DNA from 4 places in the Streptomyces sp. NPDC047974 genome. Region 4 is predicted to be linked to each of the others. Evidence: riboswitches for the same ligand, from Rfam matches in the RefSeq annotation. Region 4 holds a riboswitch; each other region holds the start of a gene.
The links. A riboswitch is a leader RNA that binds a small molecule or an ion and turns the genes downstream of it on or off. The one in region 4 is predicted to bind cyclic di-AMP.
Positions count from the first base shown of each region.

Region 1 (7,618 bases), on a different contig from region 4:
GGCGTTCGGTCGCCTGGGCGCGCGGGTGGCGGGGGGCCGAGGTGATGTAGGTGACGCTCAGGCCGGGAAGCCGGGCGGCCAGCCGCTCCAGCTCGTCGCGCCCGTACAGGTACTCGCGGGAGCGGGCCACCGCGAAGATCCGGCCCTCGGCGTCCGGGTCGGCGTCGGCCGCCTCCTCCAGGAGCGCCTTGACCGGCGCCCAGCCCGTACCGGCGCATATGTAGGTGCGCAGGCCGCCCGGCGCCGCCCGGTGGGTCGCCGCCCCGCCGGCCGCGCTCAGCCGCAGCGTCTCGCCCGGACGGACCTCGTCCACCAGGGCCGTGGACATCGCCCCGCCGGGGATCCGGCTCACGTGCAGGTCGAGGGTGCCGTCCGCGCGGGGGGCGTTGCCGAGCGAGTACGTGCGCCACACCCGCGGGACCCGGAGCGAGCTGACGCCGGCGTACTGCCCGGGGAGGAAGGGGTACGGCCGCCGGGGCCGGAGGGTCAGGACGGCGAGGTCCTCGCCGTGGAGCCGGTGGCCGACGACGTCCGCGTCCCACCAGGCGGGCTCCCCGGTGCGGGCGGCCTCGTCCGCGCCCCGCAGCATCAGCTCCGCGACGTGGCCGTACGCCTCCGACCACGCCTTCTCCGCCTCGATCGTCCACGTCGAGCCCGCGGCGTGCGCGAAGGCGGCGAGCAGGCTCTCGCCGACCGCCGCGTACAGGGCGGGGGTGGCGAGGTACTTCCGGTGGTCGCGGCCGAGCCGCTCCAGATAGGCGTCCAGGCCCGGGTCGTCGAGGCCGGTCACCACATGGGTGAGGGCGGCGAACAGCCGGTCGCGCTGCGGGACCATGTCCTCGGGGAAGAGCGCGCGCACGCCGGGGTTGCGCCAGAAGAGATGTGAGTAGAAGTACGTGACGGCGTGTTCGGCCCGTCTCTCGACGACCGCGAACGTGCTTCTGAGCAAGGCGAGGTCCACGCGGGAAATGTAGGGCACGGCCCGTCACGGCGTGATCACCGGCCGGTGATCACGTCAGGTCGGCCGGAGGGGCGCGCCGGACCGGACGGTACGGTCGGGGGGTGAGTGAAGGACCCGCCCCGACGCCCGGTACGCCCCGCGAGCCCCGTACGACCGGAAACCCCGGAACACCCGGAACGCCCGGCGAGGGCGGAGCCTTCGAGGGGGCCCGCGCCTCCGGCGGGGCCGGCGCGGGCGGAGCCGCGGGCGGCTGTCCCGTGTCGGGCGCGCCGGGGAGCGCCGGCGACGGGCCCGTACCCGCCTTGTTCAGCTGGGAGTTCGCCGCCGATCCGTACCCGGCGTACGCCTGGCTGCGGGAGCACGCGCCGGTGCGGCGGACCACCCTGCCGAGCGGGGTCGAGGCCTGGCTGGTGACGCGGTACGCGGACGCCCGGCAGGCCCTCGCCGACCAGCGCCTGTCGAAGAACCCGGTGCACCACGCCGAACCGGGCAAGACCGGCATTCCGGGCGAGCGCAGCGCCGGGCTCATGACCCATCTCCTCAACATCGACCCGCCGGACCACACCCGGCTGCGCCGGCTGGTGTCGAAGGCGTTCACCCCGCGCCGGGTCGCCGCCTTCGCGCCGCGCGTGCAGGAGCTCACCGACCGGCTCATCGACGACTTCGCGGCGCGGGGGAGCGCGGACCTCATCCACGAGTTCGCCTTCCCGCTGCCCATCTACGCCATCTGCGACATGCTCGGCGTGCCCGCCGAGGACCAGGACGACTTCCGGGACTGGGCCGGGATGATGATCCGGCACGGCGGCGGCCCGCGCGGCGGCGTCGCGCGGTCGGTGAAGAAGATCCGGGGGTACCTCGCCGAGCTCATCCACCGGAAGCGGGAGGCCCTCGGACAGGAGGGCGCGGACGACCTCATCTCCGGGCTCATCCGGGCCTCCGACCACGGCGACCACCTCACCGAGGCCGAGGCCGTCGCCATGTGCTTCGTCCTCCTCTTCGCCGGCTTCGAGACGACCATCAACCTCATCGGCAACGGCACCTACGCCCTGCTGCGCAACCCGGAGCAGCGCGCCCTCCTCCAGGCCTCGCTCGCCGCCGGCGGGACCGGCCTCCTGGAGACCGGCGTCGAGGAGCTGCTGCGCTACGACGGGCCGGTCGAGCTGGCGACCTGGCGGTACGCGACCACCGCCCTGACGATCGGCGGGCAGCCGATCCCGGCCGGCGACCCGGTCCTCGTCGTGCTCGCCGCCGCCGACCGCGACCCGGACCGCTTCGGCGCCCCGGACACCCTCGACCTCGCCCGCGGGGACAACCAGCACCTCGGGTACGGGCACGGCATCCACTACTGCCTGGGCGCGCCGCTCGCGCGCCTGGAGGCGCAGACCGCGCTCGCCACCCTGCTGACCCGCCTTCCGGACCTGCGACTTGGGGTCGATCCGGACGAACTGCGGTGGCGCGGCGGGCTCATCATGAGGGGATTGCGCACGCTTCCGGTCGAGTTCACCCCTTCCGCACCCCCGCACGGCACGTGACGGTGTGTCAGAAATGTGATCTTCGCGTGATCGCGAAGCCATCGACTTGTGACGGACGTTCGAATGCGGCTACCTTCGCGCCAACGTTCGGCCCCATCCCGGCCGTCCCAGGCGTACCCGCCGTCACCGCCGTCACGCGAAAGGCCCCGACATGCTTTCCGGAAACGGACGACACCGTCGACCCCGTCAGGCTCCCGCGATCGTCGTCACCGCAGGAGTGACCGGATCCGCGCTGGCGCTGCCGCTGCTCGCGGCCGGCTCCGCCTCCGCCGCCGACGCGTCCACCTGGGACCGGGTCGCCGCCTGCGAGTCCGGCGGCCAGTGGAGCGCCAACTTCGGCAACGACGCCTACGGCGGCCTCCAGATGACGCAGGAGACGTGGGAGCGGCACGGCGGCCTCGCGTACGCGCCCAGCCCCGATCTCGCCAGCCGCGCCCAGCAGATCGCCGTCGCCGACGCGGCGCTCTCCGCCGGCAGCACCGCCTGGGACACCTGTGCCCCCATCGCGGGCCTGAAGAACGACGGCAGGCCCACGGGCGTGCAGCCGGGCCCCGCCGTCCAGGAGGAGGACGAGGGCGGCGTGGCGCCCGAGTCCAACCGGACCGGCAGCGCGACCGTCTCCACCCCGCCCGCCGAGGCGGAGGAGACGGAGGCCACGGCGGAGGCGACGGAGAAGGCCCCGGAGGCCGGGAAGGGCGCCACCGCCCCGGCGACGCCGGCCACCCCCGCCACGCCGGCGACGCCCGCCGTGCCCGCGACCCCGCCCGCCACCGGCGCGGTCACGGCGCCGCCCGCGAGCGCCGCCCCGGAGACGCCCGCCGACACCGCGCCGACGGCCCCGGACGCCTCCACGGGCACGCCGGGCGCGCCGGAGACGCCCGGTACCCCGGGTGTGACCCCGGGCGCCCCGGAGACCCCCCTGGCGCCCACCACGCCGGTGACCCCGGGCACGGAGGGCGAGGCTGACGCGCCGTCGGCGACGCAGGGCACGGGCAAGCACCGGGGCGAGGCCGCCCCGGAGGAAAGCGACGTAACGGACACTGAGCAGGAATCCGGGCGTCATGCCGCAGCTGCGGACAAGCTCACCTCAACCCCCGTCAACTCGGACGCAAGCGACGCGTACACCGTGCGGCCGGGTGACAGCCTGTCGGAGATTGCTCAGGAGAACGATCTCGTCGGCGGCTGGGACGCCCTCTATGACGCCAACCGCCAGACGGTCGGGGCCGATCCGGACCTCATCCTCCCTGGTCAGAGCCTTGAACTGAAGGACGCCTCCGCGGAGAAGTGAGGCCGTTTCAGGGGCGTATGTCCGATTTTGGGAAAGTGAGACATGGGTCTCTTCGTCCCAACTGGCGTGTCACGTCCGCAAAGTTTGCTTCCGTCAGGCCTCACCTGCGCAAACGAGGTCTGACGGAGTGCAAGTAGGGGCGTTTTGTCCGACGTAAGCCTCTTTGAACTTCGAGCACCTGTGTGTCTACGGTCGTCACCGCTCGCCACCGCGGGCCCCGTCGACCGAAACGCCGAGTCCTGCCGTCGGCCGCCGGGAATGTCGTCGCGAAAGCGCCGTAGGCAGGAGTGGGGGACCCAAGGTTCGTGCCGGTCCCGGCCGTCGAGTCAGACGGACGGAACGACCGGCTAGGGGTGAAGCCGCACGCAAGGACGTGCGGCCGGGCGAACTCTTCAAGCCCGAACCCGACAGCTCACCTCACAGGCGTCGGTGAAGAGGAAACTCCATGCTGTTCTCCGGCACGGGCAAGCGTCGTCGTCCCTCCAAGGCCACCCGCGTCGTCGCCCTCGTCGGCGTCACCGGCGCGGCCGTCGCCGCCCCGCTGATGGCCGCCGGCACCGCTTCGGCCGCCACCGCCTCCGAGTGGGACCGCGTCGCCCAGTGCGAGTCCGGCGGCAACTGGTCGATCAACACCGGCAACGGCTACTACGGCGGCCTCCAGTTCTCGGCCTCCACCTGGGCCGCGTACGGCGGCACCGCCTACGCCCCCACCGCCAACCAGGCCAGCAAGTCGCAGCAGATCGCCGTCGCCGAGAAGGTCCTCGCGGGCCAGGGCAAGGGCGCCTGGCCGAGCTGTGGCGTGGGCCTCTCCTCCGCCTCCTACGACGGTGGCGCCGCCGAGGCCGCCGCCCCGCAGCAGAGCGCCCCGAAGCAGAGCACCCGGCAGAGCGCCCCGAAGCGCACCGCCGAGCAGCCCGCCAACCGCAGCGAGCAGCGCCAGGCCCCGAAGGCCCAGGCCGCCCCGCAGGCCGCCGCCAAGAAGACCGTCACCACCCCGACCGGCAAGAAGGTCAAGAAGGGCGACGGCGAGTACAAGGTCGTGGCCGGCGACACCCTCAGCAAGATCGCCCAGGCGCAGGGCGTCGAGGGCGGCTGGGCGAAGCTCTTCGAGCTCAACGAGGACGTCGTCGAGAACGCCGACCTGATCTACCCGGGCCAGCAGCTCCACCTGAAGTGAACCCCGGGGCACCGGTGAGTCCGGCGGCTCACCGGCGCCCGACGGCCCTCCCGCGGTGACCACCCCGGTCCCGAGCCCTCTTCCCCCGTGGCTCGGGACCGGGGTTCTGCCGTTACCGTCCAGTAGGTTCCGGGTCTTTCGTCCCCTACTGGATGCTCTTGGGCCCTTTTTCGTCCCAGGGGACGGGCGGTCGGCTGGCCGGAGCGCCGGAGCCGGTTAGGCTCTTGTCGCAAGGCGAACGAGACCTTGCGACCCATGCGTCACACCTAGCGTCACATCCCAGAAGGAGATGCTCGTGCCGTCCATCGACGTCGTCGTAGCCCGGGAAATCCTGGACTCCCGAGGCAACCCCACGGTCGAGGTCGAGGTCGGCCTCGACGACGGCAGCACCGGCCGTGCTGCCGTGCCGTCCGGTGCCTCCACCGGTGCGTTCGAGGCCCTGGAGCTCCGCGACGGTGACCAGAACCGCTACCTCGGCAAGGGTGTCGAGAAGGCCGTCCTCGCCGTCATCGAGCAGATCGGCCCGGAGCTCGTCGGCTACGACGCCACCGAGCAGCGCCTGATCGACCAGGCCATGTTCGACCTGGACGCCACCCCGGACAAGTCGTCGCTCGGCGCCAACGCCATCCTCGGCGTCTCCCTCGCCGTCGCGCACGCCGCCTCCGAGGCCAGCGACCTCCCGCTCTTCCGCTACCTCGGCGGCCCGAACGCGCACCTGCTGCCCGTTCCGATGATGAACATCCTCAACGGTGGGTCGCACGCCGACTCCAACGTCGACATCCAGGAGTTCATGATCGCCCCGATCGGCGCGGAGTCCTTCTCCGAGGCCCTGCGCTGGGGCACCGAGGTCTACCACACCCTCAAGTCCGTCCTGAAGACCAAGGGCCTCTCCACCGGCCTCGGCGACGAGGGCGGCTTCGCCCCGAACCTCGGCTCCAACCGTGAGGCGCTCGACCTCATCCTGGAGGCCATCAAGCAGGCCGGCTACGTGCCCGGCAAGGACGTCGCCCTCGCCCTGGACGTCGCCGCCTCCGAGTTCTACAAGGACGGCAAGTACCTCTTCGAGGGCAAGGAGCGCTCCGCCGCCGAGATGACGGAGTACTACGAGGAGCTCGTCTCCGCGTACCCGCTCGTCTCCATCGAGGACCCGCTGTTCGAGGACGACTGGGCCGGCTGGAACGTCATCACCGAGAAGCTCGGCGACAAGGTCCAGCTCGTCGGCGACGACCTCTTCGTCACCAACCCCGAGCGCCTCGCCCGCGGCATCGAGGAGAAGTCCGCCAACGCCCTCCTGGTGAAGGTCAACCAGATCGGCTCGCTGACCGAGACCCTCGACGCCGTCGAGCTCGCCCAGCGCAACGGCTTCAAGTGCATGATGTCCCACCGCTCCGGCGAGACCGAGGACGTCACCATCGCCGACCTCGCCGTCGCCACCAACTGCGGCCAGATCAAGACCGGCGCCCCGGCCCGCTCCGAGCGCGTCGCCAAGTACAACCAGCTGCTGCGCATCGAGGAGATCCTCGACGACGCCGCCGTCTACGCCGGCCGCAGCGCCTTCCCGCGCTTCAAGGGCTGACCTGCCCGGCACCTGTAGTTACGTACGTCCCCGCACACGGTCCCGTACCGTGTGCGGGGACGTACGCGCGATCAGGGGAGGGGAGACGGCATGGCCGTGAAGAACGGGGACCGGTTCTCCACCGCGACCCGGATCAGGCTGCTCGGCGAGCAGACCGCGGCCCGCGTCTACCGCTCCCAGACCCGCCGCCAGGCCCGGCGCTCCCGGCTCACCGGCCGCGCCGCCTTCCTGGCCCTCGTGGTCTGCTCCCTCGTCGTCGCCCTCGCCTACCCGATAAGGAGCTACGTCTCCCAGCAGGGCGAGATCGAGGAACAGGAGCGCAGGGCCGCCGAGGCGGCCCAGCGGGTCGAGGAGCTGCGGGACGAGAAGGCCCGCCTCCAGGACCCGGCCTACGTCCGCCGCCTCGCCCGCGAGCACCTCCACTACGTGCTCCCCGGCGAGACCGGCTTCACCGTGAACGAACCCGGGGCGGCCGACCGCCCCCGCGCCGACCAGGGCACGGCCGACCGGCCCTGGTACGACAACCTCTGGGACGGCGTCGACGACGCCGACCGCAACTGAACCGACCCAGGATCCGAGACATGGACACGCCTCCTCCGCAGACCGAACGCACCGAGCCCACCGAGGCGGACGTCGCCGCCTTCGAAGCCCAGCTCGGACGCCCGCCGCGCGGACTGCGCGCCATCGCCCACCGCTGCCCCTGCGGCAACCCGGACGTCGTCGAGACCGCGCCCCGGCTGCCCGACGGCACCCCCTTCCCGACCACGTACTACCTCACCTGCCCCCGGGCGGCCTCGGCCATCGGCACCCTGGAGGCCAACGGGGTCATGAAGGAGATGCAGGCCCGGCTCGCCACCGACCCCGAGCTCGCCGCCGCCTACCGCGCCGCGCACGAGGACTACATCGCCCGCCGCGACGCCATCGAGGTCCTGGAGGGCTTCCCCAGCGCCGGCGGCATGCCCGACCGCGTGAAGTGCCTGCACGTGCTCGTCGGCCACTCCCTCGTAGCGGGCCCCGGCGTGAACCCCTTCGGCGACGAGGCCCTCGCGATGCTCCCCGAGTGGTGGGCCAAGGGCCCGTGCGT
Region 1 is NZ_JBEZNU010000033.1:8,886-16,503, forward strand. Features, by position in the region: gene AB0E19_RS32345 (globin domain-containing protein) at 1-961, opposite strand, end outside; gene AB0E19_RS32350 (cytochrome P450) at 1,219-2,493, shown strand; gene AB0E19_RS32355 (transglycosylase family protein) at 2,711-3,781, shown strand; cyclic di-AMP (ydaO/yuaA leader) riboswitch at 4,045-4,222, shown strand; gene AB0E19_RS32360 (transglycosylase family protein) at 4,227-4,958, shown strand; gene eno (phosphopyruvate hydratase) at 5,248-6,534, shown strand; gene AB0E19_RS32370 (septum formation initiator family protein) at 6,625-7,095, shown strand; gene AB0E19_RS32375 (DUF501 domain-containing protein) at 7,116-7,618, shown strand, end outside.
Region 1: another riboswitch for cyclic di-AMP. It lies ahead of AB0E19_RS32360 (transglycosylase family protein); the one in region 4 lies ahead of AB0E19_RS28150 (C40 family peptidase).

Region 2 (7,618 bases), on a different contig from region 4:
ACACCATCGGCTTCGACAAGGTCTACGAGCGGGCCGCCGGCGCCCACTTCTGGGACGCCGACGGCAACGACCACCTCGACATGCTCGCCGGCTTCGGCGTCATGGGCCTCGGCCGGCACCACCCCGTCGTCCGCGGGGCCCTGCACGACGTCCTCGACGCGGACCTCCCCGACCTCACCCGCTTCGACTGCCCGCCGCTGCCCGGACTCCTCGCCGAGCGGCTGCTCGCCCACAGCCCCCACCTCGACCGGGTCTTCTTCGGCAACAGCGGCACCGAGGCCGTCGAGACCGCGCTGAAGTTCGCCCGGTACGCCACCGGCCGGCCGAGGATCGTCTACTGCGACCACGCCTTCCACGGCCTCACCACCGGCGCCCTGTCCGTCAACGGCGAGCAGGGCTTCCGGGCCGGCTTCGACCCGCTGCTCCCGGACACGGCGATCGCCCTCGGCGACCTCGCCGCCCTGGAGCGCGAGCTCCGCAAGGGGGACGTGGCCGGCTTCGTGGTCGAGCCGATCCAGGGCAAGGGCGTCCACGAGGCACCGCCCGGCTTCCTCGCCGCCGCCCAGGAGCTGCTCCGCCGGCACGGGGCGCTGCTGATCGCCGACGAGGTGCAGACCGGCCTTGGCAGGACCGGCGACTTCTACGCCTACCAGCACGAGGACGGCGTCGAGCCGGACCTGGTGTGCGTGGCGAAGGCGCTCTCCGGCGGATACGTGCCGGTCGGCGCCACCCTCGGCAAGGACTGGATCTTCAAGAAGGTCTACTCGTCCATGGACCGGGTCCTGGTCCACTCGGCGAGCTTCGGCTCCAACGCCCAGGCGATGGCCGCCGGGCTCGCGGTCCTCTCGGTGATGGAGACCGAGGGGACGGTGGCGCACGTGCGGCGGGTCGGCGGCCTCCTGAAGGCCCGCCTGGAGGAGCTCGTGCCCCGCTACGAGCTGCTGCACGCGGTCAGGGGCCGGGGGCTGATGATCGGCATCGAGTTCGGCCGGCCGAGCTCGCTGGCGCTGCGCGGCCGGTGGGCGATGCTCCAGACGGCCCGCAAGGGGCTCTTCGCGCAGATGGTCGTGGTCCCGCTGCTCCAGCGGCACCGGATCCTCACCCAGGTCTCCGGGGACCACCTGGAGGTGATCAAGCTGATCCCGCCGCTGGTGATCGACGAGGCGGACGTGGACCGCTTCGTCACCGCCTTCACGGCGGTCATGGAGGACGCCCACGGCGGTGGCGGGCTGCTGTGGGACTTCGGGAAGACGCTGGTCAGGCAGGCGGTCGCGCAGCGCTGAGCCGGGCTCTCCCCGGGTTTTTGCCTCTGAGGCAAGAAACTTGCCTCAGAGGCATGTTCCTGGCGGAATGGACGCATGGACCACGTCCCCCGGGGCTCCACCCCGGAAACCGCCGCCCCCGAGCTCGTGCCCGACGTCGCCCCGCAGCTGCGGGCGCTGCGTCGGCGCCGGGGGCTCACCCTGGAGGCGGCCGCCCAGCGCGCCGGGCTGTCCCCGGCGCACCTCTCGCGGCTCGAGACCGGGAACCGGCAGCCCTCGCTGCCGATGCTCCTCGCCCTCGCCCGTATCTACGGTACGACGGTCGCCGAGCTGCTGGGCGAGACCCCGCCCGAACGCGACCCGGTGGTCCGGGCCGACCGCTCCGAACCGGTCGAGGCCGACGGCTGGATCTACCGGCAGGCGGGCGGCGCGGGCCGGGCCATGCAGTGCCTGCGCGTCCACGTGCCCTACGCCACCCGGGCCGACATCGTGCGCGTCCACCCCGGCGAGGAGTGGCTGCACGTGCTCGAAGGGCAGGTCCGGCTCGCGCTCGGCGACGCCGTGCACCTGCTCGGCCCCGGGGACAGCGCGCACTTCGACTCGCTCACCCCGCACCGGATCGGCGCGGCCGGCCGCGCCGGTGCCGAGGTGCTCTTCGTCCACACGCTCCTGCAGAGCCCCGCCGCCGAGCTGTGCCTGGGCGGCGGCACCCCGCACTCCCGCTGAGCCCGAAAGGCTGGTCGACATGTCCGACAAGTCAGTGAATTCCGCCCCGGTCACCGGTGAGGAGCGCGGCGAGGGGAAGTTCCCCAAGGGGCTGGTGCTCCGCCTCTTCGCCTACCTGATCGCCGGTCACCTCTTCGCCGGCTTCCTCTACCTGCTCTTCATGCTGGGCGGGCAGAACCAGTGACCGGGCGGGAGGGCCCGCGGCCTCACGCCTCCGTGAGGAACCGCTCGCGCAGCCGCTCGCGGGTCTCCGGCGCCAGCTCCAGGCCGTCCGCGAGGTAGGCGTCCACGGAGCCCCAGGTGGCGTCGATGGCCTCGAAGGCCGCCCGCAGGTACTCCACCCGCGCGTCGAAGAGCGGGCTCAGCAGCTCCATCACCTCGGGCGCCATCGCGTCCCGGGCGGTGGGGCTGCGGCGCACCTTGTAGCGGCGGTGCGGGGCGCCGGACTTCACGTAGTCCGCCTCGATGGCCTCGCGCTCCACGCCGAGGGCGAGCAGGGTGATCGCGATCGAGAGCCCGGCGCGGTCCTTGCCGGCCGCGCAGTGCATCAGGGCCGGGACGGCCTCCTCGGCGAGGGCGTGCAGGATGCGGCTGTGCTCGGCGGTCCGCTCCACGATCATCCGGCGGTACGCGGAGGTCATCCGGTCCGCCGCCTTTCCGTCGCCGAGCAGGTCCCGCAGCGTGTCGAGGTCGCCCTCGCGGACCATCCGCCAGAACTCCTTGCCGTCGGCCGGGTCGCTCAGGGGTATGTTCACGTTCCGCACGCCCGGGAGCTCCACGTCCGGACCCTCCACCTTGGCGTCGGCCTCGTTGCGGAAGTCGAAGATCGTGTGCAGGCCGAGGCCGGAGAGGAAGGCCGCGTCGGACTCGGTGGCGTCGGCGAGGTGACCGCTGCGGAAGAGGGTGCCGGGCCGGACCGCGCGTCCGTCGGTGGTCGGCAGGCCGGCCACGTCCCGGAAGTTGCGGACCGCCGCGAGCTCGGGCTCGCCGGGTTCGAGGGTCTTGACCTGCGGCAGCTGCTGCGTCACGGATGCTCCTGGTGGTAGGCGTTCACGGGGCCCGTACGAGATCGGTTCCCCCCGCAATCATCCCGTCGAGCGCGGCGCGGCGCACCCCCCTGGACGGTAATGGGCGATCTGTCCGTATTGGAAGGTCTTGGGGTAACGCGCCCCGGTTGAGGGGGAGATGGAATTCGGCGCGTGAGCAGGGTCATAGAGGTGACGGATCGTGGCCGACCGCCCGGTCCAACCCCCCTCCCCGAAAAGGGAATCGAGGGACCGTCATCCACGGAGGGTGACCGGAATTCCAGGCCCGAAGATCGTCCCGGAATGCCCGTCGAATTCCGTGGCTTGTTCGCGCCGACCCGGCTCGTCTAGCGTCGCCGTCAATCCGGTCGGACCGCCGAATCCTGCCACCGTCCGGAATTCACACCCGTCCACGCTGGCAGGAGCGGGGGACCCAAGGAAGTACGCCGGTCCCGCGACGCAGGACGGCTAGGGGTGAAGCCGCGTGAGAAACGCGGCCGGACATCTCCAGTCCGAACCCGACAGCTCACCTCGCAGGCGCCGGAGAGGAATTCGCCATGCCCGCGAAGGGTAAGCACCGCCGCCAGAAGTCCACCCTGATCACCCGTGGCCTCGTCGCCGCCGGCACCGGTGGCGCCGTCGTCGCGCTGCCGCTGATCGGCGCCACCGGCGCCCACGCCGCCGAGCAGGCCGCCCCGGCCGCCGTCTCCGGCACCGTGATCGCCGCCGCGCAGGTCCAGGCCAAAGCCGCCCCGGCCGCCAAGGCCGCCGCCCCGACCACGTACTCCGTCGTCGCCGGCGACTACCTGTCCAAGATCGCCGCCGACCACGACGTCGCCGGCGGCTGGAAGCGGCTCTACGCCGACAACCGCCAGGTCGTCGGCGAGAACCCCTCGCTGATCCTCCCGGGCATGAAGCTCACCCTCGGCGCCAAGAACCCCGCCAAGGCCGCCGCCCCGAAGCCCGCCGCCCCGGCCGCCGCGCCGAAGGCCGCCCCGAAGGCCGCCGTCAAGGCCGCCCCGAAGGCCACGGCGAAGGCCACCGAGCAGACCCGCGCCTCCCGCTCCGCCGAGCGCGCCGCGGCCCCGGCCGCCGCCGCCCCGGCCGCGTCCGGCTGGGTCGCCCCGGTCTCCGGCGGCGTCTCCACGCCGTACCGCGCCTCCGGCTCCATGTGGTCCTCCGGCTACCACACCGGTGCCGACTTCATCGCCTCCTCCGGCACCACCGTCCGCGCCGTCGGCGCCGGCACGGTCGTCTCCGCCGGCTGGAGCGGCGCCTACGGCAACGAGGTCGTCATCCAGCACGCCGACGGCAACTACTCGCAGTACGCCCACCTCTCCTCCCTGGCCGTCTCCGCCGGCCAGTCGGTGAGCGGCGGCCAGCAGATCGGTCTCTCCGGCTCCACCGGCAACTCGACCGGCCCGCACCTGCACTTCGAGATCCGCACCTCGCCGAGCTACGGCGCGGACATCGACCCGCTGGCCTACCTGCGCCAGCACGGGGTCTCCATCTGACCCGTCCGGACCAACGGACACGGCGAAGGCCCGGCACCCGCGTGCCGGGCCTTCGCCCTATTCCGGGCTTGGCAAATTCTTTATCGGTGGCATATATCACCCGCCGTCAACCCCTCCTTACGGTCGCGTAGGTCACATCCGGAAAGGAAGGATGTGCTGTCGTGGCAGACGATTCGAGAGCAACAGAAGAGAACGTGTTCGGGGCGGTCGGGGGATTCGGGTCGTACGCGGCGATCGGTGACAGCTTCACCGAGGGCGTCGGAGACCCGGGGCCGGACGGGACCTATGTCGGCTGGGCGGACCGCTTCGCGGTGCTCCTCGCCGACCAGCTGCCGGACCACCAGGAATTCCGCTACGCGAACCTCGCGGTCCGCGGCCGCCTCCTCGACCAGATCGTGGCCGAGCAGGTCCCCCGGGCCAAGGAGCTCGCCCCCGACCTGGTCACCTTCTGCGCGGGCGGCAACGACATCATCCGCCCCGGCACCGACCCCGACGACGTCGCCGAGCGGTTCGAGCGGGCGGTGCGGGACCTCACCTCCGCCGTCGGCACCGTCATGGTGACCACCGGCTTCGACACCCGTGACGTACCGGTGCTCAAGCACCTGCGCGGCAAGATCGCCACGTACACGGCCCACGTCCGCGCCATCGCCGACCGCTACGACTGCCCGGTCCTCGACCTGTGGTCGCTGAAGTCGGTCCAGGACCGGCGGGCCTGGGACGACGACCGGCTGCACCTCTCGCCCGAGGGCCACACCCGGGTCGCGCTGCGCGCCGCCCAGGTCCTCGGCCTGCCGGTGCCCGCCGACCCGGACCAGGCGTGGCCGCCGCTGCCCGCCCGCGGGCCGCTGGAGGTCCGCCGGGACGACATCCACTGGGCGCGCGAGTACCTGGTGCCGTGGATCGGGCGGCGGCTGCGCGGCGAGAGCTCCGGCGACCACGTCGAGGCCAAGCGCCCCGACCTCATGCCCCTGTAGCTCCCGGCGCCCGCCGGCCGGCGGGGATCCGCTCCAGGACCCCGCCGGCGAAGACGTCGTACAGCGGCAGCGACTCCAGGTGGACGTAGCCGATGTGGCAGTCGCACACGGCGAGGGGGCAGGCGCGGGGCCGCAGCGCGGCACGGTACGAGCCGTCGTACAGATTGCCCAGCTCCGCCTTGACGAAGTGGCAGCGGCGCACCGTCCCCGCGCCGTCCACCGACACCACCGACTCGCCGGTCCGGCAGGGCAGCCCCGCGGAGCGGTGCGGGTGCCGGCTGTAGCCGAAGAGCGGGTCGATGCCCGTCCACGCCGCCGCCTCCGCGTCGGTGTACGTGCGCCCCTCGGCGGCGTTCACCCACAGATAGACGTGGTCCGGCAGCGCCGCCCGCAGCCGCAGCGCCTCCGCGTGGTGCTCGGGCAGCCCCACCACGCCCACGCTGAAGCGGACCCCCCGGGCCGCCAGGTCCAGGGCCTTGCCGAGGAAGCGGTCGTACGGCGTCTGGCCGGGGTGGTACGTGCACCACAGCGCCAGCGTGTCCGGGTCGGCGTCGTCCAGCCAGGAGGTCCGGCAGCTCAGATTGGTCTGGATCGCCACCCGCTCCACGTGCGGCAGCCGCGACAGCTCCACCATCGCCCGCCGGTACCAGGAGCGGACGAGGCCCTCGCCCCACGGCGTGAAGAGGATCCGCAGCCGGTCCCCGTCCTGCCCGGCCGCCCACCCGGTGAACCGCTCCAGGGCCGCCCGGTCCGCCCGCAGCGTCTCCGGCGAGTCCCGGCGCTTGGCGAAGGGACAGTACGGGCAGTCGTAGTCGCAGGAGGCGAGCGGCCCCCGGTACAGCAGCGTCAGGTCCACGGCCGGCCCTACTTCGGCTCGTACGCGGCCATCGCGGCCCGTACGGCGGGGGAGAACAGCTCCGGGCCGAGCCCGTCCGAGTGCGCGAGCCCCTCCGGCGACAGCCTGAGCAGCCCCGCCGGCGCCGCACCGTCCAGCCAGCCGTACGCCGCGAACCGGTCGAGCTCCGCGCCGAAGTCCTCGTGCGCCGAGGTCCCGAACCGCTGCTCGTACCCGGCCAGCTCCATGCCCTCCGCCTGCAGCAGCGACTGCAGGAGGTGGCGGCGGCGGGCCTCCGCCCCGTCCACCCGGCGGCCCACCACGGCCCGGGAGAAGTCCCGGGTCTCCGTGTAGGCGTCGATGATCGAGCGGATCTCCCGCATGTCGACCGCGTAGTCGAAGGAGTAGTGCAGCGCGGCGGTGTACGAGCGGGCGCCGCACCCCAGGCCGATCATGCCGTCCGTCTGGCAGGCGTGGTCGTCGGGGCCCGCCGGGGCCGCGCCCGCCCGCCGGAACATCCGCATCGACACCTGCTCGTACCCCTCCGCGAGGAGGTGGTCCCTGCCCTGCCGGTAGAGCCGCAGCCGCCGCGCGTCCCACTCCGCGTCCGACTCGGCGGGGCCGGTCCGGCCCAGGCCGGTGAGCGGGCGCACGTACAGCGGGTACAGGTACAGCTCCTCGGGCCGCCAGGCCAGCGCCGCGTCCAGCGAGTACCGCCAGGACTCCGCGGTCTGCCCGTCGATGCCGTAGATGAGGTCGATGTTGAGCACCGGCACGCCGGCGTCCCGGATCCGGCCGAGCGCCGCCTCCACGTCCGCCCGCCGCTGGGGCCGGACCGCGGCCCGCGCCTCGGCGTCCACGAAGCTCTGCACCCCGATGCTCAGCCGGGTCGCGCCCCGCCCGGCGAGCACCGCAAGGCGGTCGGCGGTCGCGGTCGCCGGGGACGTCTCCACGGAGAGCGGCGCCGCCCGCAGGTCCGCGCCCATGCGGTGCTCGGCGATGTCGCAGAGCCGCTCCAGCTCGGCGGCGGTCAGGAAGGTGGGGGTGCCGCCGCCGAAGGCCGCCGCCGCGAACCGCACCGGCGCCGCGTCGCCCAGCGCCTCCCGGACGGCGACGGCCTGCCGGTCGAGCGCGTCGAGGTAGCGGGTGGTCAGCTCGTCCGGGGCGCCGATCCGGGTGAAGAGGTTGCAGAAACCGCAGCGGACCTCGCAGAACGGCACGTGCGCGTAGAGCGACAGGGCGTCCTTCGGCTCGTCCGCCCAGAGCGCCGCCAGCTCCGGCC
Region 2 is NZ_JBEZNU010000002.1:524,663-532,280, reverse strand. Features, by position in the region: gene AB0E19_RS05450 (aspartate aminotransferase family protein) at 1-1,283, shown strand, start outside; gene AB0E19_RS05445 (helix-turn-helix domain-containing protein) at 1,359-1,988, shown strand; gene AB0E19_RS05440 (DUF6126 family protein) at 2,008-2,172, shown strand; gene AB0E19_RS05435 (tyrosine-protein phosphatase) at 2,195-3,016, opposite strand; cyclic di-AMP (ydaO/yuaA leader) riboswitch at 3,411-3,566, shown strand; gene AB0E19_RS05430 (LysM peptidoglycan-binding domain-containing M23 family metallopeptidase) at 3,571-4,527, shown strand; gene AB0E19_RS05425 (SGNH/GDSL hydrolase family protein) at 4,689-5,501, shown strand; gene AB0E19_RS05420 (STM4011 family radical SAM protein) at 5,488-6,357, opposite strand; gene AB0E19_RS05415 (STM4012 family radical SAM protein) at 6,366-7,618, opposite strand, start outside.
Region 2: another riboswitch for cyclic di-AMP. It lies ahead of AB0E19_RS05430 (LysM peptidoglycan-binding domain-containing M23 family metallopeptidase); the one in region 4 lies ahead of AB0E19_RS28150 (C40 family peptidase).

Region 3 (7,618 bases), on a different contig from region 4:
CGAGCGCATCGGGCGGCAGATCGAGGCCGTGCGGACCACTCTCCACAAGACCGAGAGAGGAGAACGGCTCATGGCCGAGGAAGTCTTCGACGGCTTCGACCACACGCGGTACGAGGCGGAGGTCACCGAGCGGTGGGGCCGCGACGCCTACGAGCGGGGCGACCGCTGGTGGCGCTCGCTGGGCGAGGCCGAGAAGAAGGAGTTCATGGAGACGCAGGCGGCCATCGCCCGCGACTTCGGCGCGGCCGCCGCGGCCGGACTCGCGGCGGACGGCGAGGAGGTGCAGGCGCTGGCCCGGAGGCAGTACGAGTGGCTGTCGGTCACCACCGCGCCGACGAAGGAGTACCTGATCGGGCTCGGCCAGATGTACGTGGACGATCCGAGGTTCACCAAGAACTACGACAAGCACGGCGAGGGCACCGCCGTCCTGGTGCGGGACGCCCTGGCGGTGTGGGCCGAGCGGAATCTGTGAGGCCCGTGCGTCCCCGGCGTCCGAAGTAAACGGCGGCCGAAACCGTACCGCTCCGAGCCCCGCCTCTTTGCGCGGGCGCAAACGCGGAACGTAGCGTCGTGACCGCCATGTGTGACGAGACCGTGACGGACCGGCGAGGAGCAGCAGGAGGACGGGCGCCCGTCCTCCTGCTGCTCCTCGCGCTCCTCGCGCTCTTCGCCGGGATCTGCCACGGCGTCCCCGGCCCCGCCGGGCCCGCCCTGCCGGGGCACCCGGCGACCGGCGCGGCCGTCGCCGTCGTCGGCCCCGCCCACGGCGCCGTGCACGGCTGCGGGCAGGAAGGCGAGGGGCACTCCGCCGAGCTGCCGCCGCCCGCGCAGACGGCCGCCGTCCCGCAGCTCGACCCGCCGGGACCCGGCGCGGTCGTCACCGTCGGACACACCACCCCGCTGCCGCCCGCGGCGGAGCTCCGGCACGTCCGCACCCGGGCCGGGCCCTGCCCCGAGCCCGGACGGCTGCTCATCTCCCTCGGAGTGGACCGGAACTGAGACCGCCCCCGTCGCCGCACGCGACGGCCCGGCGCACCTCCTTCCGAAGCACCACCCGGAGCACCACCCACTTCCGAGGACACAGCCATGCCTCCGCACGCTCCCCTGCTCTCTCCCGCGCACCCCACCGTCGGCAACACCCCCGTCCTGTGGACGGACGACGGCTACTGGGCCAAGCTCGAAGGCTTCAACGCCGGCGGCATCAAGGACCGCCCGGCGCTCCACATGGTCGAGGAGGCCCGCCGCCGGGGCGATCTGCGGCCCGGCGCCCCCATCGTCGAGTCGACCTCCGGCACCCTCGGCCTCGGGCTCGCCCTCGCCGGGGTCCTCCACGGCCACCCCGTGCACGTCGTCACCGACCCCGGCCTGGAGCCGATCGTCGAGCGGATGCTCGTCGCCCACGGCGCCACCGTGCACGTCGTCACCGAGCCCCATCCGCGGGGCGGCTGGCAGCAGGCCCGCAAGGACCGGGTCGCCGAACTCCTCGCCGTCCTCGACGGCGCCTGGTGGCCCGACCAGTACGCGAACCCCGACAACCCCGCCGCCTACGCCGGCCTCGCCGCCGAACTCTCCGGGCAGCTCGACCGGATCGACGTGCTCGTCTGCGCCGTCGGCACCGGCGGCCACTCCGCCGGCATCGCCCGCGCGCTGCGCGCCACCAGCAGCCCCGCCCTGGAGCTCGTCGGCGTCGACTCGATCCGCTCCACCGTCTTCGGCCTGCCCGCCGGGGAACGGCTGATGCGCGGGCTCGGCTCCTCCATCCACCCCGCCAACGTCGACCACGCGGCCTTCGACGAGATCCACTGGATCGCCCCGGCGGAAGCGGTCCGCTCGGCCCGCCGGCTCGCCGCCCGCCAGTACGCCACCGGCGGCTGGAGCGTCGGCGCGGTCGCGCTCGTGGCGGGCTGGCTGGCCCGCACCCGCCCGCGCGGCACCCGGATCGCCGCCGTCTTCCCCGACGGCCCGCAGCGCTACTTCGACACCGTCTTCAACGACGCCTACTGCGCGGCCCACGGCCTCCTCGACGGACCCGTACGGGACGAACCCGCGCCCTATGAGGGCCCGGAGGGGATCGAGGCGTGGACCCGGCGCGTCCTCGACCGAAGCGGGGCGCGGACAGGAGCCGGGACGGGCGCCGCGGTCGCGGCGGGCGGGATCACGGGCGGTACGGAGGGCGGCCGGTGAGCACGACCACCCCCGCCACCCCCGCCCCGGCGGAGCCGGCCCGCGGCGGGATCTGGAAGCGGAGCCGCGGCTTCGACCCGTCCGTCCGGCTGCTCTTCCTCAACCAGCTCACCATCAACCTCGGCTTCTACATGCTGATGCCCTACCTGGCCGCCCACCTGGCCGACGGGCTCGGTCTGGCGGCCTGGGCGGTCGGACTCGTCCTCGGCGTCCGGAACCTCTCCCAGCAGGGCATGTTCCTGGTCGGCGGGGCGCTCGCCGACCGGCTCGGCTTCAAGCCGCTCATCGTCGCCGGGTGCGCGCTGCGGACCGTCGGCTTCGGCGCGCTCGCCTTCGCGCAGTCGCTGCCCTTCCTCATCGCCGCCTCGCTCGCCACCGGCCTCGCGGGCGCGCTCTTCAACCCGGCCGTCCGGGCCTGCCTGGCGGCGGAGGCGGGGGAGGAGCGCAGGGTCGAGGCGTTCGCGCTGTTCAACGCCTACTACCAGGCGGGCATCCTGCTCGGCCCGCTCGTCGGGGTGGCGCTCACCGGGGTGTCGTTCCGGCTGACGTGCCTGGTCGCGGCGGTGCTCTTCCTGGGCCTGACCCTGGTGCAGCTGCGCCACCTGCCGGTCACGGCGGGCGGCGGCCGACCGTCGCCCAAGGGCGGCGCGAAGGGCGGCGCGGAGGACGGGGCGGAAGGCGGCGCGGAGGACGGGACCCGGGGCCAGTTCCGTACCGTCCTCGGGAACCGGACCTTCTGGCTCTTCTCGCTCGCCATGACCGGCTCGTACGTCCTCTCCTTCCAGGTCTACCTGGCGCTGCCGCTCGCGGCGGGCGGCCCGGGCGTGACGACCGCGCTCTTCGTGGTCTCCGCGCTCGTCGCGCTCGCGGGGCAGCTGCGGATCACCGCCTGGTGCGCCGCCCGGCTCACCCGCGAGCGGAGCCTGGTCCTCGGCCTCGCCCTGATGGGCGGCGCCTTCCTGCTGCCGGCGCTGCTCGGCCGGGGCGTGCCCGCGCTGCTGCTGTGCGCGGCGGTCCTCGCGGTGGCGAACGCGGTGCTCTACCCGTACGAGATGGACACCGTCGTCGCCCTCTCCCGGGGCCGCTGGGTGGCCACCCACTACGGGCTCTACAACACCGTGTGCGGGGTCGGCATCACCCTCGGGAACCTCGGTACGGGCGTGCTGCTCGACGTCACGGGGTGGACGGCGGTCCCCTGGCTGGCCCTGTGCGCGGTCGGCCTGGGGTGCGCGGCGGCGGTCGGCCTCCTCGGCAGGGGCGGCCGCCTGCGGACCGAGGGACGGGGGAAGCCCTAGAGGGCGGCTCGGGGTACGCCGGTCGGACCCCCGCCGGTCGCCGCGCGGCGGCGGGGCGGGGAGGCTTGAGGGGTGTGCGGTCGCGGGTCCCGGCCCCGGACCGCACGGCCCGGTGGCGGGCCCCGACCGGTCAGGAGTTCTCAGGTGGCGCACCCTCGGGGCGAGGAGCCCGGCGGCCGTACCGCCGGGACCGGCGGTGTGCCCCGGGGACCCTACGGGGGCGAGCCGCGGCCGCCCGTCGCCTTCGGGGCGACCCGGAGGTTCCTGCAGGCGCTGCCGCCGCTGATCATCATCGGCGGGGTGGCCTTCGACCTGTCCACCCCGCCCTCGTACACGGCGGCGCCGCTCTTCTCCGCCGCGCCGCTGGTCGCCGCGCCGTTCTTCTCCCGGCTCACGACCCTGGTGACCGGGCTCGCGGCGATCCTCGCCTCGGTCGGGCTGCACGCGTACAACGACACGCTCTCCGACGTGCCCTCGCTCACCGAGACCCTCACCGTGGTGACCGTCTCCGCCCTCGCGATGCTGATCAACCTGGTGGTGCGGCGCAGCGGCGAGCGGCTGGCGTCGGCGCGGGTGATCGCCGAGGCGGCGCAGCGGGCGGTGCTTCCGATGCCGGCGGAGCGGATCGCGGGGCTCCAGTGCGCGGCGCGGTACGAGGCGGCGCAGGCGGACGCGTTCATCGGCGGCGACCTCTTCGCCGTGCAGGACACTCCGCACGGGGTGCGGCTCGTGGTCGGGGACGTGCGGGGCAAGGGGATGGACGCGGTGGAGGCGGTGGCCGTGGTGATCGGCGCCTTCCGGGAGGCGGCCGAGCAGGAGGCGGCCCTGGAGGGGGTGGCGGCGCGGCTCGAACGGGCGCTGACCCGGGAGGGGACGCGGCGCGAGGGCCTCGACGCCTTCGAGGGGTTCACCACGGCGGTGCTCGCCGAGATCCCGCGCGAGGGCGGGGTCGTACGGATCGTGAACCGGGGGCATCCGCCGCCGCTGCTGCTGTACGGGGACGGGCGGCTGGAGCCGCTGGAGCCGACCGAGGCGGCGCTGCCGCTCGGGATGGGGGAGCTGGCGGTGGGGCCGGACCGGGCCGACGAGTGGCCGTACCCGCCGGGCACGACGCTGCTGTTCCACACGGACGGGTTGTCGGAGGCGCGGGACGCGCGGGGGGTCTTCTACGATCCGGCGGCGCGGCTCGCGGGAGCGGTCTTCCCGGGGCCCGGGGAGCTCCTGGACGCGCTCGTGGACGACGTGCGGCGGCACACCGGCGGGCGTTCGACGGACGACATGGCGCTGCTCGCGGTGAGCCGGCCGGCGGCGGGTGCGCCGGAGCGGCGGCGGACGATGCCGGTGGTGCCGCCGGGACCGGCGCGTTGACGCGGGTACCGCACGTCCGACCCCGGTCACGGTCCGTGCTCACGAGGTCTCACAGCGATAACAATTGACATAACGTCAGATTCTCGGGGTGGAGCGAAGGCTCGCTGAAGGCGGCTCAACTCGGGCGATTCCCTGCCAATTCAATGAATGATCAAGGGGAACGGCTTGGAATAGGAGTGCGGTGTCTATTAACGTTCGATAACGCAGCGCGGTCGTCCCAGCCGTCGCAAGAGACGGCTCCGTGCGCACGTGCCGAATCCCGCAAGGGAACCGGGGAACCAACCCTTGGGGTGAATCGGGCCCCTCGCACCTCCCCCGTGCGAAGAGCCCGTAGGAGACCTTCCTGCTCCGAACCCGTCAGCTAACCCGGTAGGCGAGAAGGAAGGAAAGGAGCGCGCCTCCGTGGCGTCCAACACCCCCGTACCCGAAGCCCCCTTCGACCCCTTCGGCGGCCCGGGTGCCGTCGGCGCGGACGATCCGGACGGCTTCGCGCCCGGCGCGTACGAGACGGCCTCCTTCACCCCCGCCCCCGGCGAGTGGAACCCGACCGAGGGCTCCCTGCGCGCCGAGAGCCGCTCCGGCGGCCGGCACCGGGTCGTGAAGCAGCGGTCCAACTTCGCCCGCTCCTCCACCGTCCTCGGCGTCGGCGTCATCGCCGCCGTCGGCGCGGGCGGCCTCGCCACCGCGCAGGAGAAGGCCCCCGTCGCCATCTCCCTCCCCGACCTGCCCGACCTGGGCCTGCCGGACGCCCACGACCTGCCCGGCGTCGGCGACCTCCTGCCCGGCGGCGAGGAGGAGAAGACCGCCCCGGTCCGCGAGTCCGCGCCGGCCCCGGCCGGCGGCGTCGCCGCGAAGCCGCTGACCTCGGTCACGTACACCGCCCCGGCCGACACCGCCGCCGGCACCGAGGCCGTGGAGCGCACCGCCACCACCGCCGACGCCGGCGAGGCCCTGCGCGCCCGCATCCTCCAGCAGGCCGAACAGCAGCAGCAGGCCGCCGCCGACGCCGAGAAGCTCGCCGCCGAGAAGGCCGCCGCGGAGAAGGCCGCCGCCGACGCCCAGGCGCAGGCCGAGGCCGCCGCGAAGGCCGAGGCCGACCGCATCGCCGCCGAGAAGGCCAAGGCGGAGGCGGAGCGGCTCGCCGCGGAGAAGGCCGAGGCCGAGCGCATCGCCGCCGAGAAGGCGGAGGCCGAGCGGCTCGCCCAGCTGGCCGCCAGCTACTCCATGCCGCTCTCCTCCTACACCCTCACCTCCACCTACATGCAGTCCGGCTCGATGTGGTCATCCGGCTACCACACCGGCCTCGACTTCGCCGCCCCCACCGGCACCCCGCTCAAGGCGGTGCACGGCGGCACCATCAAGTCGGCCGGCTGGTCCGGCTCGTACGGCTACCGGATCGTCCTGGAGCTGGAGGACGGCACCGAGGTCTGGTACTGCCACCTCTCCTCGATGACCGTGGCCGCCGGCCAGACCGTCACCACCGGCGAGACCATCGGCCGCGTCGGCGCCACCGGCAACGTCACGGGTCCCCACCTCCACATGGAGGTCCACACCCCCGACGGTTCGGGCATCGACCCGGCGGAGTGGCTGCGCTCCAAGGGCCTGTCGGTCTGACCCCCGACGCATGAGCGTTCCGGCCGGGGTTCAGGCTCCTCGACCGGAATAGGCCCGGCGGCGCAGGGGGTTGAGTACGTCATGTCCTCACCCCTGCGCCCGCTGGGCACCTCCGACCTGCACGTCTTCCCGCTCGCCCTCGGCGGCAACGTCTTCGGCTGGAGCGCCGACGAGGAGCGGTCCTTCGCCGTCCTCGACGCCTACGCCGCCGCGGGCGGCAACTTCCTGGACACCGCCGACGTCTACTCCGAGTGGGTCGAGGGCAACGAGGGCGGGGAGTCCGAGACCATCATCGGCCGCTGGATGGCCGCCCGCGGCAACCGCTCCGACATCGTCGTCGCCACCAAGGTCGGCCACCACTCCCGCCTCAAGGGCCTGGCCGCCACCACCATCAAGGCCGGCGCGGAGGAGTCCCTGCGCCGCCTCGGCACCGACTACATCGACCTCTACTACACGCACTTCGACGACGAGTCCGTGCCGGTGGAGGAGATCGTCACCGCCCTCGACCAGCTCGTGAAGGACGGCAAGGTGCGGGCCGTCGCCGCCTCCAACATCTCCGCCGAGCGGCTGCGCGCCTCCCTCGACTTCGCCGAGGCCGAGGGGCTCGCCCGGTACGTGGCGCTCCAGCCCGAGTACAACCTCGTCGCCCGCGGGAAGTACGAGGGCCCGCTCCTCGACACCGCCGCAGAGACCGGCCTCGCCGCCGTCCCCTACTACGGCCTCGCCGCCGGCTTCCTCACCGGCAAGTACCGCCCGGGCCGGACCGTCGAGAGCGTCCGCGCCTACCGCGCCTCGGAGCTCGCCGAGACCACGCGCGGGCAGGCGGTGCTCGCCGCGCTCGACGAGGTCGCCGAGGCCCACGGCGCCGAGCCCGCGACCGTCGCCCTCGCCTGGCTCGCCTCCCGCCCCACCGTCACCGCGCCGATCGCCTCGGCCCGCACGGTCGAGCAGGTCCCCGCGCTCGTGGCGGTCGCCGACCTGAAGCTGACCGACGACGAACTGGCCCGTCTGACGGCCGCCTCCGAGACGCCCGAGAGCTAGCCCTTGTAGGGGTTGTAGCCGCCGTAGTCGAGGTACTGCGGCGGCACCCACACCCGGCCGGTGGCCCGCGCCGCGTACGAGAGCGCCGGCGCGGCCGTCGTCCGGCGCGCCCACAG
Region 3 is NZ_JBEZNU010000018.1:137,988-145,605, forward strand. Features, by position in the region: gene AB0E19_RS24895 (MerR family transcriptional regulator) at 1-472, shown strand, start outside; gene AB0E19_RS24900 (hypothetical protein) at 571-999, shown strand; gene AB0E19_RS24905 (PLP-dependent cysteine synthase family protein) at 1,087-2,184, shown strand; gene AB0E19_RS24910 (MFS transporter) at 2,181-3,479, shown strand; gene AB0E19_RS24915 (PP2C family protein-serine/threonine phosphatase) at 3,678-4,847, shown strand; cyclic di-AMP (ydaO/yuaA leader) riboswitch at 5,088-5,238, shown strand; gene AB0E19_RS24920 (M23 family metallopeptidase) at 5,250-6,461, shown strand; gene AB0E19_RS24925 (aldo/keto reductase) at 6,543-7,502, shown strand; gene AB0E19_RS24930 (PrsW family intramembrane metalloprotease) at 7,499-7,618, opposite strand, start outside.
Region 3: another riboswitch for cyclic di-AMP. It lies ahead of AB0E19_RS24920 (M23 family metallopeptidase); the one in region 4 lies ahead of AB0E19_RS28150 (C40 family peptidase).

Region 4 (7,618 bases):
CTCGGCCGGCCAGCTGCCGACGACGACGCCGAGGTGCCCGATGCCGCGCGCCCGCAGGGCCTCGGCGGTCAGCGCGGTCGAGTTCAGGGTCCCGAGCCCGGCCGGTGCCACCACGAGGACCGGTGCGCCGAGCAGCCGCGCGACGTCGGCGAGCGTGGCGCCGTCGTCGTCGAAGTGGACGAGCAGCCCGCCCGCGCCCTCGACGAGCACCAGGTCGTGCTCGGCGTCGAGCGCCCGTGCCGCCTCCGCGACCCGCTCGGGACCGACCGGGGCCATCCCCGCGCGCCGGGCGGCCGTGCCCGGGGCCAGCGGCTCCGGGTAGCGGGCCAGCTCGGCGGCGGTCTTCGCGCCCGAGAGCCGTACGACCTCGTCCGCGTCGCCCCGCTCCCCGGGCGCCAGCCCGGTCTGCGCGGGCTTCAGGACCGCCACCGAACGACCGGCGGCGACCGCCGCGGCGGCGACGGCCGCCGTGACGACCGTCTTGCCGATCTCCGTCCCCGTGCCGCTGACGACGACGATGCTCATGCTGTTCCTCTCCTGCCGCTCAGCCCGCGGCCGCGGCGGCGCGCACCGCCGCGCAGATCCGGGCCAGGTCGGCGTCCTCGGTCACGTACGGCGGCATCGTGTAGACGAGGTCCCGGAAGGGACGCAGCCACACGCCCTCGCGGACCGCCGCCCGGGTCGCCGCCGCCATGTCGATCTCGTGGTCGAGCTGGACGACGCCGATCGCGCCGAGCACCCGCACGTCGCGGACGCCCGGGATCGACTCGGCGCCGGCGAGGCCCTCGCGCAGCCCGCCCTCGATCCGCTTGACCTCCAGCGCCCAGTCCTGGGAGAGGAGCAGGTCGATGGAGGCGCAGGCGACCGCCGAGGCCAGCGGGTTGCCCATGAACGTCGGCCCGTGCGCGAGCACCGGCACCTCGCCCTGCGAGATGCCGTCGGCCACCGCGCCCGTGCACAGCGTCGCGGCCATCGAGAGGTAACCGCCCGTCAGCGCCTTGCCCAGGCACATCACATCGGGGGAGACCCCGGCCTGGTCGGCGGCGAACAGCGTGCCCGTGCGACCGAAGCCGGTCGCGATCTCGTCGAAGACGAGGAGCACGTCGTGCGCGTCGCACGCCTCCCGCAGCACCCGCAGGTACCCGGGGTCGTGGAAGCGCATGCCGCCCGCGCCCTGCACGACCGGCTCCACGATCACCGCGGCCAGCTCGTCCGCGTGCCGCGCCACGGCGGCACGGAGGAGCTCGGCGTACGACTCCTCGTACACGGCCGGCGGCTCGGGCACGAAGACCTGCTCCTGGAGCACGCCGGACCACAGCTGGTGCATCCCGCCCTCGGGATCGCACACCGACATCGGCTGCCAGGTGTCGCCGTGGTAGCCGCCGCGCCAGGTCAGCAGCCGCCGCTTGGCGGGGCGGCCGAGCGAACGCCAGTACTGCAGGCACATCTTGGTGGCGACCTCGACCGCCACGGAGCCGGAGTCGCTGAGGAAGACGTGCCGCAGCGGCTCCGGCGTGATCTCGACGAGCCGCGCCGCGAGCCGTACCGCGGGCTCGTGGGTGAGCCCGCCGAACATGACGTGGCTCATCCGGTCGAGCTGCCCGCGCGCCGCCTCGTTGAGCACCGGGTGGTTGTAGCCGTGCACGGCCGACCACCACGAGGACATGCCGTCGATCAGTTCGGCGTGTCCCTCGGCGGGCTCGGCGAGCCGCAGCCGCACCCCGGACGCGGACGCGACCACCAGCGGCTCCGCACGGCCCGGCATGGGGCCGTACGGATGCCACACGTGCGCCCGGTCCAGGGCGAGGAGTTCGTCGTTGCGCATCGTCACCCGTTACGCGTTCGGGGCGAGGTCCGTGCCGGCGCCGCGGCGGCGCACCGCCACCAGGTCGGTCCGGGCCTCCGACGCCGAGGCCGGCACCTCGGCCGGCACCTCGGCCGGAGTCAGGGCCGGAGCCGCCGCGTGACCGCCGCACGGGCCGCAGCCGCCGGCCGCCTCCCCGTGGCCGCCGCAGCCGGCCGCCGCCTCGGAACCGCAGCCGCCGCCCTGGGCGTGCGAACCGCAGCCGCCGCCGGCCGCCGCGAGCGCGTCGGCGCGGTGGGCGGGGAGCGTGGTGGTGCCCGCGCCCTCCACCTCGAAGCCGGCGTCCGCGATCATGTCGAGGTCGGTCTTGCCGGCCTGGCCCTCGCTGGTCAGGTAGTCGCCGAGGAAGATCGAGTTGGCGATGTTCAGCGCCAGCGGCTGCATCGACCGCAGGTGCACCTCACGGCCGCCCGCGATCCGGACCTCCACGTCGGGGCAGACGAAGCGGACCATGGCGAGGATCCGCAGGCAGCGCTGCGGGCTCAGGTTCCACTCCTTCGCCAGCGGCGTGCCCTCGAAGGGGATCAGGAAGTTGACCGGCACCGAGTCCGAGTCCAGCTCGCGCAGCGCGAACACCACGTCGACCAGGTCCTCGTCGGTCTCGCCCATGCCCGCGATCAGGCCCGAGCAGGCCGAGAGGCCCGCCGCGTGCGCCTTCTGCACGGTGTCCACCCGGTCCGCGTAGGTGTGGGTGGTGGTGATCTCGCCGTACGTGCCCTCGGAGGTGTTGAGGTTGTGGTTGTACGCGTCCGCGCCGGCCGTCTTCAGCCGCTCGGCCTGGCCGTCGGAGAGCAGACCGAGGCAGGCGCACACCTCGACGCCCTCGTTCTGCTCCTTGATCGCCTCGATGGTCCTGCCGACCCGCTCGACGTCGCGGTCCGTCGGACCGCGGCCGCTCGCCACCAGGCAGACGCGCTTGGCGCCGCCGGCGATGCCGGCCGCCGCGGCCTCGGACGCCTCGTCCGGCTTCAGCCAGGTGTACTTGAGGATGTCGGCCTTGGAACCGAGTCGCTGAGAACAGTACGAGCAGTCCTCCGGGCACAGCCCGGACTTCAGGTTGACGAGGTAGTTCAGCTTCACCCGCCGCCCGAACCACTGACGGCGCACCTTCCCGGCGGCCGCCACCACATCGAGCAGATCGTCGTCGGAGGTCGCCAGGACGGCGAGCGCTTCTTCACGGGTCGGCGTCTCGCGCCGCAGCCCCTTCTCCACCAGCGTGTTCAGCAGGTCCATAAGGGTTGATCCTTGCCTACGGCACACCCCCTGGCCAAGGAGGATCTGAACAAACGGGCGTGATCGAGGTGTGTGTATGACCACATCCCGACCTCGGCGTTCTGCCGTTAGGGTCTGTGCGCTGCCTACAAAAGGCGTCGACCCCAGGCGCCGTACGGGTGCGGCCCGAGGCGACCGCACCAGGTGCCGACCGAAGGAACGCCGCATGCCCCAGGCCCAGCCGACCCCGCCCGCGCGCCGCGCCGCCTTCGACTGGACCGGGGCGGAGGCCCGCCGCCGGGCCGAGGCGGGCCTGGTCAGGACCCTGCGTCCGCGCCCGGCCGAGTCGGACCTCCTCGACCTGGCGAGCAACGACTACCTCGGTCTCACCCGGCACCCCGAGGTGACCGGCGCGGCCGCCGAGGCCGCCCGCCGCTGGGGCGCCGGCGCGACCGGCTCGCGGCTCGTCACCGGCACGACCCGGCTGCACACCACGCTCGAGGAGGAACTGGCCGCCTTCTGCGGCTTCGAGGCCGCCCTCGTCTTCTCCTCCGGCTACACCGCCAACCTCGCCGCACTCACCGCGCTCGGCGGCCCCGGGGCGCTGATCGTCTCCGACGCCGCCAACCACGCCTCGATCGTGGACGGCTGCCGGCTCGCCCGCGCCGATGCCGAGATCGTCCCGCACGCCGACCCCGAGGCCGTACGCAAGACGCTGGAGGCGCACGAGGGGCGGCGGGCCCTCGCCGTCAGCGACTCCGTCTTCTCCGTCGACGGCGACCGCGCCCCGCTGGAGGAACTCGCCGCCGCCTGCCGCGCGTACGGCGCCGGGCTCGTGGTCGACGACGCGCACGGCTTCGGCGTCCTGGGCGCGGGCGGCCGGGGCGCGCTCCACGGCGCCGGACTCGCGGGCGACGAGGACGTGGTCGCCACCCTCACCCTCTCCAAGTCGCTGGGCAGCCAGGGCGGCGCGGTCCTCGGCCCGGCCCGGGTGATCGAGCACCTGGTCAACGCGGCGCGCACCTTCATCTTCGACACCGGGCTCGCCCCGGCGGCCACCGGCGCGGCCCTCGCGAGCCTGCGGCTGATCGCCGCGGACCCGGGGCTCGCCGCACGGGCCCGGGCGGTCGCCGGCACGCTCCACCGGACGCTCACCGAGGCCGGGTTCGTCTCGGCCCGTCCGGACGCGGCCGTGGTCTCGGTGCACGCGCCGGGGCCCGAGGAGGCCCTGCGCTGGGCGGCCGACTGCCGCGAACAGGGCCTGTCCGTGGGCTGTTTCCGGCCCCCGTCGGTGCCGGACGGCATCTCGCGGCTGCGGCTGACGGCCCGCGCGGACCTCACGGACGCGGAGATCGGGCGCGCGGTCGCCACGATCGTGCGGACCGCGCCGGCCGGGGCGCGCTGACCACCCGCACACAGCGGGCTCCCGATCCCGCCCACGCGCCGTCGACAGGCCCGGAGTTCACCGCTTCGGGCGACAGAACGGGGCATATCTCGGGAGAACGACCCACCCGGGTGCCCGATCGGTGGCAGGCTGACGCGGAGCGCGAGCCGGGGCGACGCCCCCGGCGGGAAAGGGACGACGTCGCCATGGCAGATCACCAGGAAGCATCCGTCACTCTGCCCAGCGAGCCCGGCGCGGTCGCCACGGCGCGGAGGTTCGTGGCGGAGGCGCTCGGCCGCTGGGGTCTGGACGACGGCGGCGACACGGCGGACTCGATCCGGCTGATGGTCTCGGAGCTGGCGACCAACGCGGTGCTGCACACCTTCGGGCAGTCGCCCACCTTCACCGTCGAGCTCCGCCTCGACCGCGAGGAGGTGCTGCGGATCGGCGTCACCGACAGCCATCCGCGCTTCCCGCGCCGGCTCCCGGCCGCCGTCCAGCAGGACAACGGCCGCGGCATGGTGATCATCCGGGTCCTCGCCGCCGAGGCCGGCGGACGGCTCTCGGTGACGGCGACCGCCGAGGGCGGCAAGACGGTGTGGATCACGCTGCCCTGGGCCGCGGCGGCCGTTCCGGCCTGCTGAACCGGTTCGCCGGGGCCGGACCGCTCACTCGGCGTGCTGCCGCGTCGAGGGCCATGAGCCGCCGGCGAAGTGGGGAGCCCAGTAGTAGGGGTTGACCTCTTCGAGCCTGCGGGCGATCCAGCGGGTGGGGTCCTCGGGGTCGGGCACGCCGACCTCCACGTCGGGCCCCCAGAGCGCGAGGCGCTCCTGGCAGACGCCGCACGGCGGCAGGATGACGTAACGGCCGTCCTCCGGGTCGCGGAAGACGCAGACGGACGCGGTCACCGCGCGGTCCAGGGTGTACGCCTGGCAGTAGGCGCCGGTCTCCTGGCACAGGGTGACGCTCGCGTGGATGTTGTCGAAACCGACGCTCGTCAGGATCCGCCCGTCGTCGAGACGGACGGCGGCGGCCCCGCCGGGCTCCTCGGGGGACCAGCGGCGGTCCAGCTGGGCCACGGCGGCGTCGACGAGTTCCTGATCGAGTGTCATGGCCGCATCCTAGGAGCCGGGTCCCGGAAGGGGCGTCCCGGTTTCCGGAGGCGTGCGCGGGAAGAGCGCCCGCGGTGAGGGGTGCGGCGGCGCCACCGCACCCCGGGGACACCACCGCGGGCGCCCGGTGGGTCAGCGCACGCGGCCGTAGTAGACCTTCGAGGACCAGATCCGGTCGAGCTTCACCCAGGAGCCGGTCTTGGGCGAGTGCCAGATCTTGCCGCTGCCGGCGTAGATCCCCACGTGGTAGACCCTGCCGCCCGAGTGGAAGAAGACCAGGTCCCCCTTCTGTCGGCCGGCGGCGGAGATGTGCCGGGTCTTGTTGTACTGCTGCTGCGCGGTGCGCGGCAGCGTCTTTCCCGCCTTCTTGTAGGCGTAGAGCGTGAGCCCGGAGCAGTCGAAGCGGGTGGGGCCCGCCGAGCCGTACCGGTAGGGCGCGCCCTTCTTGGACGCCGCCACGTTCAGGGCCTGCGTCGCGTGGGAGGTGGCCGCCTGGGCCTCGGGTGCGGCTCCCGGTGCGAGGAGCGTGCCGCCGACGGCGGCGAGGGTGAGAGCCGAGACGGCTCCGGCCCGGGACAGCAGGGACGGGACATGCATCTGCGCAGTCATGCGCAACCCTTCGTCAGCCGCCTGTGAAGGATGACCTGTCGGGTTCGGGCAGGCGAAGATGCCCGGCCGCGGCTGCGGCTTCACCCCAAGGGACGGCCGCGCCGGGGATACGGCGCGATCGACCCGTACTGCTCGGGTCCTCCACTCCTGCCGGTCCAATCCTGTCGACCAGACGTCCGGGACGGCGGCAGGACTCGGCGTCCGCCCGGACCGCCCCGCCTGGATGGCGGGGGCTTGTCGTCGTCGAGGATCTTGACCCACGGTTCGGTCGAAAACCGAGCGGAAACGACGTTATGTGAGGCTCCTCACGACTGATCCATACGGGTGGACAAGAGGGTTTCGTGATCGTCGTAGGTTTGGCCGACGAGCCCCGTACCAGCATCGGAATGCCTGATTCCGCCAAATGCGTACACCTGTTGCGCAACTCGCACACTTCATCTGTCGGTCGCGCGACTACGCCGGACGGGGGATGGATCCTGCGTCCCGTGTCGGCCGTCCGGGGCTCGACACGACACGTCGGAATGTCAACTGGCCCGCGTGCCGGGCACGGTGACGCGGGCGGCCCGCCGCTCGCCGTCCAACACCCGCAGCGCGCAGGCCAATGTCTCGGAGTGGACCTCGCTCTCGCCCCGCATATGCATGAGCGTCAGGGCCTCGCGCAGCGCCTCCGCCCGCCCGACCAGGGCCTGCGCGGCCCGCAGGGCCCCATAGGTATGCGATCCCCTGGATGGATTGATCTTCCCCAGAAGGTCGACGACTTCGAGGTAGGCGTCGATCAACTGCCCCTCGGCGCGCGTCAGGGCGGGCAGCGGCGGAAGCTCCGGCACCATCGCGGTCTCACCGTGCCGTCGGCGTGCCGGAGTCGGCCCGACGCGTGCCGACGATCGAGTCGACCAGGCCGTACGCGAGCGCCGCCGGCGCGTCGAGGACGGTCAGGCGCTCGGTGTCGGCGGCGACCTCGGCCGCCTCCCGGCCGGTGTACGCGGAGAGGAGTCCGGTCATCACGTCGCGTAGCCGCAGCAGTTCGCGCGCCTGGAGGTCCAGGTCGGAGAGCCGGCCGGCGAGCGGCTCGTCGAGGATCGGCTGGCGCAGGGTGACCCGGGCGCCGGGCAGCATCATGCGCTTGCCGGGCGCGCCCGCGGCGAGCAGGACCGCCGCCGTGGAGCCGGCCTGGCCGAGGCAGGTGGTCTCCACGTCGCTCGCCAGGCTGCGCATGGTGTCGTGGATCGCGGTCGTCGCGGTGATCGAGCCGCCGGGGGAGTTGAGGTAGAGCGCGATGTCCCGCCCCGGATCCGCGTGGTCCAGGTGGAGGAGCTGGGCGATCACGTCGCTCGCGGCGACGTCGTCGACGGTCGTGCCGAGGAGGACGATCCGGTTCTCCAGGAGCTTCGCGTAGGGATCGAGGGTCCGGGTGCCGTACGAGGTCCGCTCCGAGAA
Region 4 is NZ_JBEZNU010000023.1:83,901-91,518, forward strand. Features, by position in the region: gene bioD (dethiobiotin synthase) at 1-525, opposite strand, end outside; gene AB0E19_RS28125 (adenosylmethionine--8-amino-7-oxononanoate transaminase) at 545-1,825, opposite strand; gene bioB (biotin synthase BioB) at 1,835-3,097, opposite strand; gene AB0E19_RS28135 (8-amino-7-oxononanoate synthase) at 3,303-4,481, shown strand; gene AB0E19_RS28140 (ATP-binding protein) at 4,667-5,104, shown strand; gene AB0E19_RS28145 (cytidine deaminase) at 5,129-5,572, opposite strand; gene AB0E19_RS28150 (C40 family peptidase) at 5,705-6,181, opposite strand; cyclic di-AMP (ydaO/yuaA leader) riboswitch at 6,185-6,391, opposite strand; gene AB0E19_RS28155 (hypothetical protein) at 6,706-7,011, opposite strand; gene AB0E19_RS28160 (ATP-dependent Clp protease proteolytic subunit) at 7,019-7,618, opposite strand, start outside.